DNA from 2 places in the Nonomuraea sp. NPDC059007 genome. Region 2 is predicted to be linked to the other one. Evidence: predicted binding sites of a transcription regulator. Region 2 holds the regulator's gene; the other holds the start of a gene.
The links. The regulator HrcA, encoded in region 2, represses chaperone genes, less so after heat shock. The targets are predictions, from matches to a motif close to TTGGCACTCTCNNNNNGAGAGTGCCAA.

Region 1: the regulator HrcA is predicted to act here: its motif matches at 4,113-4,139, upstream of groES (co-chaperone GroES).

What each region holds. Positions count from the first base shown of each region.
Region 1 is NZ_JBHYJD010000002.1:364,100-371,811, forward strand. It holds gene ACFWY5_RS04580 (hypothetical protein) at 1-526, opposite strand, end outside; gene ACFWY5_RS04585 (methyltransferase domain-containing protein) at 700-1,872, opposite strand; gene ACFWY5_RS04590 (Uma2 family endonuclease) at 1,897-2,556, opposite strand; gene ACFWY5_RS04595 (MarR family winged helix-turn-helix transcriptional regulator) at 2,604-3,101, opposite strand; gene ACFWY5_RS04600 (NAD-dependent epimerase/dehydratase family protein) at 3,207-4,067, shown strand; gene groES (co-chaperone GroES) at 4,226-4,540, shown strand; gene groL (chaperonin GroEL) at 4,622-6,241, shown strand; gene ACFWY5_RS04615 (sigma-70 family RNA polymerase sigma factor) at 7,002-7,637, shown strand.
Region 2 is NZ_JBHYJD010000013.1:162,303-170,014, reverse strand. It holds gene ACFWY5_RS23155 (SigE family RNA polymerase sigma factor) at 153-698, shown strand; gene ACFWY5_RS23150 (hypothetical protein) at 695-1,339, shown strand; gene ACFWY5_RS23145 (16S rRNA (uracil(1498)-N(3))-methyltransferase) at 1,344-2,075, opposite strand; gene dnaJ (molecular chaperone DnaJ) at 2,104-3,243, opposite strand; gene hrcA (heat-inducible transcriptional repressor HrcA) at 3,255-4,268, opposite strand; gene ACFWY5_RS23130 (hypothetical protein) at 4,412-5,332, shown strand; gene ACFWY5_RS23125 (DUF3097 domain-containing protein) at 5,350-6,189, shown strand; gene ACFWY5_RS23120 (DUF4870 domain-containing protein) at 6,186-6,878, shown strand; gene ACFWY5_RS23115 (hypothetical protein) at 6,961-7,712, shown strand, end outside.

The sequences.
Region 1 (7,712 bases), on a different contig from region 2:
GGCCGAGCTTCCCGGCGAAGTCGCCGAGCCGCTTGGCGATGCCCTCGGTGCCGTCGAGCACCGTCTGCAGCCGCTTGAGCGCCTCGTCGACGCTCTCGCCGACCGTGCCGACGTCCGCCCACAGGCTGGGCAGCTCGATGACGGGGCTGACGCGCTGGCTGACGTTCTCGACGCGGGCGTCGACGTTGCCGATCTGCTCGCCGACGGCGTCGACGTGGTCGCGTACCGCCTCCACGTGCTGGGCGAGCCCTTCGGCCCAGGTCGGCGGCTTGGCGGAGATGTCGTCGAGGCGGCCGCTCACGGACTCGAGCGTGCCGCTCAGCCCGCCGAGCTCGCGCTCGCGCACCTCGCGCAGCAGCCACTCCATGCCTTCGAGCCGCTGGCGGATCTCGTCGAGTACGGCCCCTTGGGTGCGCTGCTCGTAGACGTGGTCCTGGGCGGCGCGCGCGAGTAGTTCCCGCATCCTGTCGGATATGGCGGTCTGGCCGCCTGCCTGCAAAAGGGTGGTGTGATTGGAATGATCCACCGAAAGCTCCTTCACTCGCCGACGGAGTGCCGCGCAGCGGTGGGATAGGTCCGGTATGCAATGACTGAAGGAGAACGCGGTAATCCGCTATAGGGGGGAGAACTCCCGCGCGTCCACCTTAGCCTTTGGATCAAGGTCCGTCGGGGTGACTGGAAAAGATCCTGTTTTGTCATTTATGCAGGTGGGAGCCCCAGGCAGATGAGAACAAAAGGTTGGTTCATAATCCGCGTGAGGATGATTACTCCGGACTTGTCACCGGAAAGTCTCAGGTCTCGCCGCAATCGTTCGATGTCCACGGCGGAGCCGCGCTTCTTGATGGTGACATTTCCTATTTCGCGGGCCCGGAGTGCCGCCCGCAGCCGCTTCAGCGAGAACGGCAGCGCCTCGTCCACCTCGTACCTGGCCGCCCAGGGCGTGTCCACCGGCTCGTCCCCGGTGATATAGGCGATCATCGGATCCGCCAGCCGCCCGCCCACCATCTCGGCCACCTCGCCCACCAGATGGGCCCGGATCGCCGCCCCGTCCGGCTCGTAGACGTACCGCCCGAGTTCACCCACCGCGGCATGCACGCCCGTGGGCGTGAGCGTCTGCCCGCCCGGCAGCAGCGTCGCCCTGCGTCCCGCCTGCCCGGGAGTCCAGAGCGCCGCCTCCTTGACCTCCCCCTTGTACGAAACCCACTCGGCCTCGGCCGCCTCCGGTATGTACTCGTACGGAATCCCCGGCGCCACCTTCAGACACGACCCCCGGGCCCGCCCCGCCAGATCCATGACCACCGGCCAGGGCGGCGAGTAGGCCTGCGGGTCGAACGTCCTCCCCCTGGCGGTACGGCGGGCCGGATCGGCGAACAACGCGTCGTACTCCTCCGGGGCCACCTCCGCCGCGTCCCCCACCCGCACGCGTACCCGCTCCGCGACCCCCAGCGCCTCCGCGTTGGCCCGCGCGACGGCGGCGGTGAGCGGATCGAGCTCGACGGCGTCCACGTGATGTCCGGCCCGCGCGAGCTCCAGCGCGTCCCCGCCGATCCCGCAGCAGGCGTCCACCACCCGCGCGGGCCCGTGGGTCATCGAAGTCAGCCGCCGCGCCCGATGCGCCGCTACCTCGGCCCGGGTGGACTGCTCCAGCCCGTGCGGCGTGAAGTACATGAGCCGGGCGTCGTCCCCGAACTTCGCCACCGCCCGCGCCCTGAGCCCGGCCTGGGTGAGGGCGGCCGAGGTGAGCGCGCTGTCGTAGGTCTTCCTGAGCCGCGTGGCCGCCTTGACCGGATCGCTCCCGCTCAGCTCGACCGCCTCGTCCAGAGCTTTGCGGCCGCGGGGCGTCAGCAGATCGAGAAAGGCGTCGAGGTCCACGTCATCCGACGTTAGTGCACGCGGTCAGTCCAGCAGGTCGGCGATGGTGATGCTGATGGGGAAGGGGAACTGGAGCTCAAGCTTGTCGCGGAAGATGCCGATGCCTGAGTAGAAGCTCGTCGCTTCGTCGAGTTCGTAGACGTGCACGACCGGCTGGCCGCGCTCTTCCTCGATGATCCAGAAGTGCCGGATCCCGGCGCTGGCGTAGATCTTCGGCTTGACGTGGATGTCGCGATGCTCGGACTCGGGCGAGACGACCTCGACGACGAGGTGTACTTGCTTGGCGTGGAAGGCGGTGCGGGCCATGTCTCTTGAGGCGTCGGCGTCGACGACGAGCACATCAGGGTCTGGGCGCTGCCACCTGTCGATGCGGATGGTCATCTGTGTGCTCGGCCGCAGATGTGCGGGAGCCTGCGCTTTGAGCATGCCTCGAAGGTTGGAGATCACATACTCGTGGAAGTTGCGTTGGGGGGACATGAGGATGAGGGCTCCGTCAATGAGTTCGACGCGCTTGAAGAGGTCCAGCTCGCCGTTGGGCCCATCCTGCGGCAGCAGGTCGAGATCGTCGGACGTCCAGCCGCCGTCCGGCGGGTAGGGCCAGTTCGCGAGTACGTCTCTCGTACGGTCCATCGTGGCGGTCACATCACTCACTGTAACGTCGGTGTCGTCGCCGTTCGTGGTCATCGAACCACATTCTGCTGCACTTCCCTGTAAGGGAGATGTTCCCGCATTCAGAGCTCCGTGTCGCCCAGGGAGACCAGGAGTTTGCGGAGGGTTTCGGCCAGGGTCTTCTGGTCGGCGGGGGTGAGGGCGGACAGGAGCCTCGCCTCGTTGGCGACGTGGAGGGCCAGGAGGTCGCCGGCCAGGCGTTCGCCCTCCTCGGTCAGCGCCACCAGGACCATGCGGCGGTTGCTCTCCAGCGGCCAGCGCCGTACCAGGCCGCGCTCCACCAGGCGGTCCATGCGGTTGGTCAGGGCGCCGGGGCTGACCAGGGCGGAGGCGGCCAGGTCCTTCATGCACATGGTGTGCTCCGGGTTGCCGCGCAGCAATGTGGCGAGCATGTCGAACTCCCACGGCTCCAGCCCGTGCTCGGCGAAGAACTCCTTGATGCCCCGCTCCAGCAGGCGCGAGGCACGGGACAGGCGGCCCACCACGCCCATCGGGCTCACGTCCACGTCGGGGCGGGTGGCGGCCCACTGCTTCGTGATCGCGTCCACTGCGTCTCGCATGGTGCGCACACTATCAAAAATTTCGAGGTTGAAATGTTCGAGGGTCCGGGCTACTGTCCACCACGTCGAAAGTTTCGATGTCGAAGTGTTTGGGGTGGAAGAGCGATGAAGGTTCTGGTGCTGGGCGCGACGGGGTACGTCGGGGGCGCGCTCGTCGAGGAGCTCGCCGGGCGCGGTCACGAGGTCGTGGCCCTGGTACGGCCGGCCGCCGACGGGGGCAGGCGGCTGCCCGCCGTACCGGAGGAGAGGTATGGGGACCTGTCCGACGCGGCGTCGATCACCGCGGCCGTGACGCCGGACGTCGACGCGGTCGTGCACGCGGCGCAGCTCACCGGCGACGAGGGGACCGACCTTCAGGTGATCGGGGCGCTGCTCGGCGCGGGCAGGCCGGTGGTGTACGTGAGCGGCGTGTGGGTCCTCGGCGCGACCGAGGACGGGCACGAGGAGAGCGCGGCCGACCCGATCCCGATCGTGGGGTACCGGCCGAAGGTGGAGGATCTGGTGCTCGGCGCGGGCGGCGTGGTGGTACGGCCGGGGCTGGTGCACGGGCGCGGCGGCGGGATCCCGGCGATGTTGCGCGGCTGGGCGGCCGAGCGCGGGAGCGGGGTGCACGTGGGCGAGGGCGGGGAAGGATCGTCGTTCGTGCACGTGGACGACCTGGCCGAGCTGATCGCGACGGCGGTGGAGAAGGGGCGGCCCGGCGCGGTCTACCACGGGATCGCCGAGGAGCACGTGCCGCTGGCGCGGGTGGCCTCCGCCGCGGCGTGGTCGGTGGGGGTCGGCGAGGGCGTGGACGTGCTGTCATGGCCGGTGGCGGAGGCGGCGGGGGTCGTGGGCCTGCCGTTCGCCGAAGCGCTCGCGCTCAGCCAGCGTGTCAGCTCTGCGCGAACCCGTGCGGCGCTCGGATGGGCCCCCAGCAGGCCGGGTATCGTCTCCGAGCTGCGGGAAGGCTCTTACGCGCGCTGAGCCGGTTCGTGTTGACTGTCAAGCCCCTCTTGCATATGTTTCGTGTTGGCACTCTCCCCTTGAGAGTGCCAACGTGCGACGAGGCAGGTCTACCACCCGCGACGGCAGGCCCCGCTGGTCGCCTCTTCTAGATCATTCAAATCTGAAGGGGAGGTCCGATCGTGACGACCGCCACTAAGGTTCCCGTTAAGCCGCTCGGCGACCGCATTGTGGTCCAGCCGCTTGAGGCCGAGCAGACCACCGCTTCCGGCCTGGTCATCCCAGACACCGCCAAGGAGAAGCCGCAAGAGGGCAAGGTCCTCGCGGTGGGCCCGGGCAACTGGGACGAGGACGGCGACAAGCGGATTCCGCTTGACGTCTCCGAGGGCGACATCGTCCTCTACAGCAAGTACGGCGGCACTGAGGTCAAGTACGGCGGCGAGGAGTACCTCGTGCTCTCCGCCCGCGACGTTCTCGCGATCATCGAGAAGTAAGCCGGTATGTGTCGGGCCCCGGACGCAGCTCTCAGCAGAGGCGACCGGGGCTTTCGACGCTAGGAGAGGACTTTCAACCAAATGGCGAAGATCCTGGAGTTCGACGAGGACGCGCGGCGCGCTCTTGAGCGCGGCGTCAACGCCCTCGCGGACGCCGTGAAGGTAACCCTCGGCCCGCGTGGCCGTAACGTCGTCATCGACAAGAAGTTCGGTGCTCCGACGATCACGAACGACGGCGTGACCATCGCTCGCGAGGTCGAGCTGGAAGACCGCTACGAGAACCTCGGCGCCCAGCTCGCCAAGGAAGTGGCCACCAAGACCAACGACATCGCGGGTGACGGCACCACCACCGCGACCGTCCTGGCCCAGGCCATGGTCCGCGAAGGTCTGCGCAACGTCGCCGCCGGCGCCTCGCCGCTGTCGCTGAAGCGCGGGATCGACAAGGCCGCCAAGGCCATCAGCGACAAGCTGATCGCCAGCGCCCGCGAGGTCGGCGACAAGAAGGAGATCGCCAACGTCGCGACGATCTCCGCCCAGGACGCCAAGATCGGCGATCTCATCGCCGAGGCGTTCGACAAGGTGGGCAAGGACGGCGTCCTCACGGTCGAAGAGTCCAACGCCATGGGCATGGAGCTCGAGTTCACCGAGGGCATGCAGTTCGACAAGGGCTACCTGTCGCAGTACATGGTGACCGACCCCGAGCGCATGGAGGCCGTCCTGGAGGACGCCTACGTGCTGCTCACCCAGAGCAAGATCGCCTCCATCGCGGACTTCCTGCCGCTGCTGGAGCAGGTCGCGCAGACCAAGAAGCCGCTGTTCGTGGTCGCCGAGGACGTCGAGGGCGAGGCCCTGGCCGTCCTGGTCACCAACAAGATCCGCGGCACGTTCACCTCCGTGGCCGTCAAGGCCCCGGGCTTCGGTGACCGTCGCAAGGCGATGCTCCAGGACATGGCCATCCTCACCGGCGGCCAGGTCGTCGCCGAGGAGGTCGGGCTCAAGCTGGAGCACGTCGGTCTCGAGGTGCTCGGCACGGCCCGCCGCATCGTCGTCACCAAGGACGCCACCACCATCGTGGACGGCGCCGGCGACGCGCAGGCGATCGAGGACCGGGTCAAGGAGATCAAGCTCGCCATCGAGCAGTCCGACTCAGACTGGGACCGCGAGAAGCTGCAGGAGCGCCTGGCCAAGCTGGCCGGCGGTGTGTGCGTGCTGCGTGTCGGCGCCGCCACCGAGGTCGAGCTCAAGGAGAAGAAGCACCGTCTCGAGGACGCGATCTCCGCGACGCGCGCCGCGATCGAGGAGGGCATCGTCTCCGGCGGCGGCACCGCGCTGATCCACGTCGGCAAGGAGCTGGACGACCTCGGCCTCACCGGCGACGAGGCCACTGGCGTGGGCGTCGTCCGCCGCGCGCTGGTCGAGCCGACCCGCTGGATCGCCGAGAACGCCGGCCTCGAGGGCTACGTCGTCACCCACAAGGTGGCGGAGCTGGCCGCCGGCCACGGCCTCAACGCCGCGACCGGCGAGTACGGCAACCTGATCGACCAGGGCGTCATCGACCCCGTCAAGGTCACCCGCTCGGCGGTGCAGAATGCGGCGTCCATCGCCGGCATGCTGCTCACGACGGAGGCCCTGGTGGTCGAGAAGCCCGAGGAGGAGGCCCCCGCCGCCGCCGGCGGGCACGGTCACGGCCACGGCCACTGATCGTTTCTCCTGGATCGTCACCTCCCGAGGCCGCCAAGGCCCGCTGAGGTCGCCACGGCCCGCACCGCTCGCCGGTGCGGGCCGTTTCGCGTCCGTGGGGGCCGTTTCCCGTGTGTGCGGGCTGTCTTCGTGCGTTCCGTTTCCCGTGCGTGCGGTCCTCTGTGCGTGCTGTCTTTCAGGGCTTGGGTCCGTTTTCTTGCGGTCCGCTTTGAGGGGGTGCGTCGGCGGTGGGAGCGGTCGTTCGGGCTGAGGGGCGGGTTCTCGGGGTGGGCGTCTGTGCTGGGGACGCCCCTGGCGGGGCTGGGGTGCGTTCTGCGGTCCTTCCGTTACGGCCCAGCCGTCCTACCCCCACCCGCCGCACAGGGCCGGGCTCCGTCCAGGGTGACGCTCCTCCGGTGATGCGGGGCCGGGCGCCGTTACGCGCGCATCGTGCCCGCCTGGGTGGTTTATGCCTTTGTGCGAGTTTTTATGGGCATGAGGCGTATGTAGCGCATGAGGCCCGGTGGGCGATCTCATGCGTAGGGGCGGCGGCCGGTGGATGTCCAGATGTGGAAAGTTGGGTTATTGCGGTAAACCAACCTATGGAGTAAAGCGTCTCGCGCCCGTGACAATTTTCGCGCATTTCGGGGAATCTGGTGAAATATTCCGACTCCATAGAAAGGCTTAGTGTGGTCGTCCGATTACGGGTAGTTATCGTCTCTTCAATGTGACCAATCCGTAGCCGTTCGCCATGACGACAGGCCGGACCAGGGCGGGCATCATGCCTAACGTGAGCGAGGGAAGCGTCGCCGACGCCAAAATTGGGGTAAGGCTCGCGTCGAGACTTCCGGCACGGACGGATGACTCCGACCTAAGAGAACTGACGAGCCTCGCCGTTGCGGGCGATCGTTCTGCGATCGAATCCCTGCTCGGCGAGTTGCGGCCGATGGTGGTGCGCTATTGCCGCGCCCGGCTGGGCCGGGTTTCCGGGCAATATCACATTGCAGATGACGTGGCCCAGGAGGTCTGCATCGCGGTGCTGTCCGCACTGCCGCGCTACCGGGACATGGGCCGGCCCTTCGCCTCCTTCGTCTTCGGCATCGCCTCGCACAAGGTGGCCGACGCGTTGCGGAGTTCGGTGCGCTCCGCCGTACCCACGCAGGATCTTCCTGACGGGCCCGACGAGGGCCCGGGACCGGAAGAGACCGTGGTCCGCTACATCGAGGTCGAGCACGCGCGCAGGCTGCTGGCCCGGCTGCCCGCCAACCAGCGCGAACTCCTGCTGCTGCGGGTGGTGTCAGGACTGTCGGCCGAAGAGACCGGTAATGTACTCGGCATGTCACCAGGAGCGGTCCGCGTCGCCCAGCATCGGGCGCTGGCCAGGTTGCGGCAGATGGCCGAGCTGGAGTCGGCTTGACGCCGGAGGAACACGTGGAGGGCGCGGTCGCGTACGGCGACCGGACGCCCCCGAGCTCAACCGGCCCGTCGCCCC
Region 2 (7,712 bases):
TGTGTGTGCGACACTTCAGCACAAAAGACGATTCAGGCTCGGGCGAGGCCACCTGGCGAGGACACGACTGGGTAATGCACCCCAAGGAACCGGGAAAACCTCAAGAACCGGAAGAGCGTAAACCCGCAGGGAAGGCCGAGCGTCCCATTGATGTGACCACCGAAACCCTTCTGGCCGACAGGTCGCTGGGGGCGGTGCCGGTCGGATGGGACGCCGACGTGGCCGTTACCGCGCTGTACAGTGCGCACTTCCGGTCATTGGTTCGTCTCGCCGTGTTGCTCGTGCGCGACATAGCAACAGCGGAGGAAGTCGTGCAGGATGCGTTCGTCGCCATCCATGGCGCCTGGCGCAGACTGCGTGACCCCGACAAGGCACTCGCCTACCTGCGGCAGTCTGTCGTCAACCGGTCCCGTTCCGTTCTGCGTCACCGAGCCGTCGTGGAGAAGTACGCACCCAAGGGCCTGCCAGACGCCCCGAGCGCCGAGAACGGCGCCATCGGCGAGCTGGAGCGCTCCGCGGTCATCGAGGCATTACGCGCGCTGCCGACCCGGCAGAGAGAGGCCCTTGTCCTTCGTTACTACGGGGATCTGTCCGAGGCTGAGATCGCCCATGCCATGGGCATCAGCAAGGGCGCGGTCAAGAGCCACACCGCCCGTGGCATGGCCGCCTTGCGATCCGTCCTGGAGAAGATGTCATGACCCAGCCGCCCGACGAGTACGGCGACATTCTGCGCCGCGTGCTCCGCGCGGAGGCGGACGCGGTCGTGCCGTCTCCGGAAGGTCTGGAGATCATCCGCGGCCGCATCGAGCGGCGGGGCGTGCGCAGCGTGTTGTGGTGGCGCATCGGCGCCGCCACGGTCAGTGCCGTACTGGTCGCGGGCACCGTCGTCATGGTGGTCCCCTCACTGCGGGACAGGGTCATCACGCCCACGGAGGTCGAGCACGTCCGCGAGACCGACGCCCCGCCGGACAACTCCTCCACCAACCGCCCTCAGGACAAGCCCAGCCCGAGCAGGTCGGAGCCGGCTATCCTGCCCGCCGATCCCACGCCCACGCCGACGTCGCCGGGGCAGGCCACCGAGTCGGCCAAGTCGACGGCGAAGCCGTCCCCGAGCGGCAGCGTCACCCCGACGCCGACGCCCTGCCCGTCCACTCCGGAGGAGGAGACCGCCGCGCGCGAGGACTGCCCCACGGCGTCCGCCAGTCCCACGCCCTCCGGCCCCACCGACACGCCCATCCCGTCCGGCAGCTGCCCGCCGGAGGAGTGCCCGCCGGACGACCAGCCGCCCGCGCCGCCCACCGACCTGACGACGCCGCTGACCTCCAACCAGGTGAGCTGAGGTCTCACCAGCGCCCGGTGCGCGCCATCAGCACCGCCGCCGCGGCCACTCCCGCGGTCGAGGTCCGCAGCACCGTAGACCCCATCAGCGCCGGTACGGCTCCCGCCGCGACGAACCCGGCCAGCTCGCCTTCCGAGATCCCGCCCTCGGGCCCGACCACGAGCACGATCTCCCCGTCGGCGGGCAGGCTCACCCGCGACAACGGCCGCGCCGCCTCCTCGTGCAGCACGAGCGCCAGCGCCGCCCGCCCGAGCAACGCCTCCACCTGAGCGGTGGAGGCCAGATCGGCCACCTCGGCCCCGTGGAAGCGCCGCGCCTGCTTGCCCGCCTCCCGCGCGGTGGCGCGCCACTTGCCGAGCGCCTTGGCGACCTTGTCGCCCTTCCACTGGGTGATGCTGCGCGCGGCCGCCCAGGGCACGATGCGGTCGACACCGGCCTCGGTCATCATCTCGACGGCCAGCTCGCCCCTGTCGCCCTTGGGCAGCCCCTGGACGACGACCACGCGCGGCGCCGGAGCCGGGACCTCGTAACGCTTGAGCACGTCGAGCAGCAGCCGGTCCTTGAGCGCCTCGCGCACGACGCACTCGGCCACCGCGCCGGCGCCGTCGGTGAGGTCGACCCGCTCACCCGCCCGCAGCCGCCTGACGGCCGCCGCGTGGCGGCCCTCCGGCCCGTCGAGCACCGCCTCATCGCCGCCGAACGTCTCGCGCCCGGCCAGGAACACCGGCACGCTCATGGCCGCCCCCGCTCGCCGTACAAGGAGGTCAGCGGCCGTTGAAGGCGTCTCGCAGGCGGGAGAAGAAGCCCTGCTGGCCCGGCGCGAACTTGCCGGGCGGGCGCTCCTCCCCGCGCAGCTTCGACAGCTCGCGCAGCAGTTCCTCCTGGGCCGGGTCGAGGCGGCCCGGCGTCTCCACGTTGACGTGGATGAGCAGGTCGCCGCGGCCGGAGTCGTTGAGGCGCTGCACGCCGCGGCCGTACATGGAGATCACCTGGCCGGACTGCGTGCCGGGGCGGACGTCGACCTCCTCGGCGCCGTCGAGCGTCTCCACCGTCAGCACGGTGCCGAGGGCGGCGGCGGTCATCGGGATCTGAACGGTGCAGTGGAGGTCGTCGCCGCGCCGCTCGAAGATCTCGTGCGGCCGCTCGACGATCTCCAGGAAGAGGTCTCCGGGCGGGCCGCCGCCGGGGCCGACCTCGCCCTCACCGGCCAGCTGGATGTGGGTGCCGTCCTCGACGCCCGCGGGGATGCGGACCTTGATGGTACGGCGGGTGCGCACCCGGCCGTCGCCCGCGCACTCCTGGCAGGGGTTGCGGATGATGGAGCCGAATCCCTGGCACTGGGGGCACGGCCGCGAGGTCATGACCTGGCCCAGGAAGGACCGGGTGACCTGGGAGACCTCGCCCCGGCCGCCGCACATGTCACAGGTGTCGGGGTGGGTGCCCGGCGCGGCGCCCGCGCCCTGGCAGACCTCACAGACGACGGCGGTGTCGACGACCAGTTCGCGCGTGGTGCCGAACGCCGTCTCGCGCAGGTCCAGCTCGACGCGGATGGTGGCGTTGCGGCCCCTCCTGGCCCGCGAGCGGGGGCCGCGCCCGCCGCCCGCCGTACCGAAGAAGGCGTCCATGATGTCGCTGAAGGGGAAACCCGCGCCGAAACCGGCCGCTCCGGCCCCTGCGCCGGCGGCGGCGAAGGGGTCGGCGCCAAGGTCGTACATCTGGCGCTTCTGCGGGTCCGACAGCACCTCGTACGCCTGCGTGATCTCCTTGAAACGCTCCTGCGTCGCGGGATCGGGGTTCACGTCCGGGTGCAGCTCACGGGCCAGCCGGCGATAGGCCTTCTTGACCTCGTCCTGACTGGCGTCACGGCGCACCCCGAGGGTGCTGTAGTAGTCGCTGTTTGCCACTTATCGACCTCTTAAGAAGCAGCCAGGATCTGGCTGACGTAGCGTGCCACTGCGCGCACGGCGCCCATGGTCACCGGGTAGTCCATCCTCGTGGGGCCGAGGACGCCCAGCCGGGCCAGTTGGTTGTCGCCAGAACCGTATCCGGTGGCGACGATGGACGTACCGTGGAGATAGGGGTTTTCCGCTCCGATGCGCACGGTGAGCGCGGTCGGGGTGTCCGTTGTCGTCTCGCCGAGCAGGCGCATGAGCACGACCTGCTCTTCCAGCGCTTCGAGGACGTCGCGCAGGCCGATGGTGAAGTCGGCGCCGGCCAGGTTGGCCGCACCGGCGAAAACGATCTTCTCGTCGTGCCGTTCGACGAGCGTCTCCAGCAGGACCGACAGAATCGTCGCGACAACCGGCCGGTCCTCCACCGGAAGCCGTTCCGGCAGGTCGGCCACCAGGTCGGGCACCTCGGCCAGCCCGCACCCGTCGAGACAGGCGTTGAGCACGGCGCGCAGGTGGGCGATCCGGGGGTCCTCGATGACCTCGGGCAGCTCGACGACGCGCTGCTCGACCCGGCCCGTGTTGGTGATCAGCACGAGCATGATCCGCCGCTCGCTCAGCGGCACGAGCTCGACGTGGCGCACGCTGGAGCGCGTCAGCGTCGGATACTGCACCACCGCGACCTGCCTGGTCAGCTGCGCCAGCAGCCGTACCGTGCGGGTCACCACGTCGTCGAGGTCGACCGCGCCGGCCAGGAAGGTCTCGATGGCCCTGCGCTCGGCCGTGGACAGCGGCTTGATCTGCGAGAGCCGGTCGACGAAGAGCCGGTAGCCCTTGTCCGTCGGCACCCGGCCCGCGCTGGTGTGCGGCTGGGTGATGTACCCCTCCTCCTCCAGCGCGGCCATGTCGTTGCGTACCGTGGCCGGGGAGACCTTGAGGTTGTGGCGCTCGGCCAGCGCCTTGGAGCCCACCGGTTCGTTGGTGGACACGTAGTCCTCGACAATCGCGCGGAGGACCGCGAGTTTCCTGTCGTCGAGCACGTGTGCACCTCCTACCTCTTCCCTTGGGAAACGCCAGGTCTGGCACTCGGTGTTCCCGAGTGCCAAGTGTACGGCTCTCACCCACAAGGTGCGATAACCCACGTGCTAGCGGACGGCAACCCGATACGTCCACACTTGCAGCTATGAGTGAAGATTTCCGGCAGGGTGGAGGATGGCAGCCTCCTCAGCAGCCTCCGTACGAGCCTCCGCCGCAGGGCGGACCCCCGTACGGCCCCCCGCCGCAGAGCGGCCCCCAGTACGGGCCTGCGGGCGGCCCGCCGTACGGCCAGCCGCCGTCGGGCCCCCCGCAGGGCCAGCCGCCCTCAGGCCCGCAGTACGGCCAGCCGCCCTCAGGTCCCCAGTACGGCCAGCCGCCGTCGGGCCCCCAGTACGGCCAGCAACCCCAGTACGGCCAGCCGCCCCTCGGCCAGCAACCCTTCGGTCAGCAGCCCCAGTTCGGCCAGCAGCAGTTCGGCCAGCCCCCGTACGGCGCCCCCCAGTTCCCCCCTCCGGTGGACGGCAAGCGGCTGCGCCCGCCCCTGTGGCAGATCGCCGTGGCCTGGGGCGTGGCCGTCGTGTTCGTGATCGCCGGCATCGCGCTGTTCGCGGGCGGCGTGACCAGTGGCGTGAGCGGCGCCGCCCCGGGCAAGACGTTCCAGCCCGGCCAGCCCGCCACGGTCACCATCGACCCGGCCGACCGGCCCGCGCTCTACCTGTCGCGCGGCACCCAGGTCAGCTGGGAGTGCCAGATCAACGGCAACGCCAAGCTCGTCACCACGCCCGTGAACCAGACCGTCGAGCTCAACGGCACGAGCTGGGAGCTGATCGCGCTGGTCAACGCCCCGGCCGCGGGTGACTACCAGATCAGCTGCACGATCGAACCCGACGCGCAGACCCGTTTCGGCGTCGGCAAGGACCTGACCGCCGCGGCCGGCGGCATCATGGGCGGCGTGGCCGCGCTGTTCATCCTGCCCGCGGTCGGCGTGCTCATCGCGGTGGTGTGGACGGTCGTCGTGCTGGTGCGCCGCAGCGGCCACCGCAAGCGCCTCGCGATGGGCGGGTGATTTGCTACGGTCCCCGTGTGTACGACGGTGATGTGCTCGCGGGGAACTGGCGGCGTCCGGGCAAGGGCAAGATCCCTCAGGTCCCGGCGGATCTCGACCTGGTCGTGGAGGACGCCGATAGCGGCTTCTGCGGCGCCGTGGTGGCCTGCGACAAGGAGGCCGTCACGCTGGAGGACCGATTCGGCAAGCGCCGCCTGTTCCCGCTCGCGCCGGCGGCGTTCCTGCTGGAGGGCAGGCCGGTGACGCTGGTGCGGCCGGTCGCCCCGGCGGCGGGCGGGACCCCGGCGGGCGGGACGGCGGCGGGCGGGAAGAGGCGCAGCGCGTCGGGCTCGATCGCCGTCGAGGGCCTGCGCGCCCGGGTGGCCCGCGAGAGCCGCATCTACGTCGAGGGCGTGCACGACGCCGCCCTCGTGGAGAAGATCTGGGGCCACGACCTGCGGGTCGAAGGCGTGGTCGTGGAGTACCTGGAGGGCGTGGACGACCTGCCCGCCATCGTCGCGGAGTTCGGCCCGTCCACCGGCAGGCGGCTCGGGGTCCTGGTGGACCACCTGGTGCCCGGTTCCAAGGAGAGCCGGATCGCCGCCCAGGTCAGCTCGCCCGACGTGCTGATCGTCGGGCACCCGTACATCGACATCTGGCAGGCGGTGAAGCCGTCCGTCCTGCGGATCCCCGGCTGGCCGGACGTGCCGCGCGGGGTGCCGTGGAAGGAGGGCGTGATCGCCGCCCTGGGCTGGCGCATGGAGCCCGCCGCGGCGTGGCGGCGCATCCTGGGCTCCGTCTCGACCTTTTCCGACCTCGAGCCCGAGCTTCTCGGCCGGGTCGAGGAGCTGATCGACTTCGTCACGGAGGCATCATGAGCCAGGACCACCCCCAGCCTGACGACGACTCCACCCGCCGCGTGGAGCGCTCCGACATTCCCGGCCACGGCCAGCCGCCCTCGGGAGGCTACGGTCAACAGCCCCCGAGCGGGTACGGCCAGCAGCCCCCAAGCGGATACGGTCAACAGCCGCCGAGCGGGTACGGCCAGCCGGGCGCGTACCCGGGAGGCTACGGCCAGCAGCCGTCAGGCGGGTACACCCAGCAGCCGCCCTCCGCCGACTACCCCTACGGGCAGCAGCCGTCGGGCCCCCAGGGCTACGGCCACCCGCAGCAGCCCCCGCCCGGCTACGGCTACGGCTACCCCGCGGCCCCCCAGCCCCACACCCCCGGCATGTACGGCCCGCGCCCCGGCACCGACGACACCACGATGGCCATGCTGTCCCACCTGCTGGGCCTGCTGGTCTCCTGGATCGGCCCGCTCATCATCTACCTGATGAAGAAGGACGAGTCCCCCTACGTCCGCGACCAGGCGGCCGAGGCGCTGAACTTCCAGATCACCATGTTCATCGGCTACATCGTCTCCTTCATCCTGACGATCGTCATCATCGGCTTCCTGCTGCTGCCGGTGGTCTGGATCGTCTCGCTGATCTTCCACATCCAGGCGGCCATCGCCACCAACAAGGGCGAGAACTACCGCTACCCGATCAGCATCCGCATGATCAAGTAATACGGAGAATCACGGTTCGATCACTCTCCGGAATGATCCCAGCTCCCCGGGTGACGATGGACGGGTCACTCACGGGGAGGTCATGGTGCACGAGCGCCTGCGCAACACCACCAGATACCTGGCAGCGGCCGCCTACCTGGATCCCGGCTTCCGCGACCGGGCGCTGTACGCGCTGATCGCGCGCCGCCACCACGCGGTGGCGCCGTCGGTCGGCGGGTTCGACCTGGGCCCGGTGCTGCGGCACTGCCTCTACTCGCGGTCGCTGCTGACCGTCAGGGAGGCCGCGGTCACGGTGATGCTGCTGCTCGCCCTGCTGTTCAACTTTCAGGCCACGATGCCGTGGCTCACGGTCCTGGGCGCGCTGGCGGCCTTCGCCTCCGGCGGGTTCGGCAGCCTGGGGCAGCGCAGGCGGCTGAGTCCCGTCCTCGTGGCCGGTCTGGTGATCGGCTTCTTCGCCCTGGTGGTCGTGCCCGCGCTGCTGCTGACCAGGTATCTCGGCGCGAGCGGCTCGGAGTTCGAGGAGGACAGCGGCTCCGGCTGGATGGCGCCCCTGATGCTCGTGGCCGCCATCGCCACCGTGCTGGCCTACCGGGTGCGCGTCTACCGGATCCTGTCGGAGCGGCTGCGGCCGGGCGCGGGCCGTACCGGAGCGGAGGCGGGCCCGCGGATGACGGAGGTCAAGCTCGCGCAGCACGGCAACCTGACGCTCTACTCCGGCGAGAACCCTTTCGTCGGCGCGGGCGAGCTCGTGCGGGCCTGGACGATCGCGGCCGAGCTCGACCGGCGCACCGGCGACGCGGGCCGGGCGCCGGCCATGGTGGACGCGGTGGACCT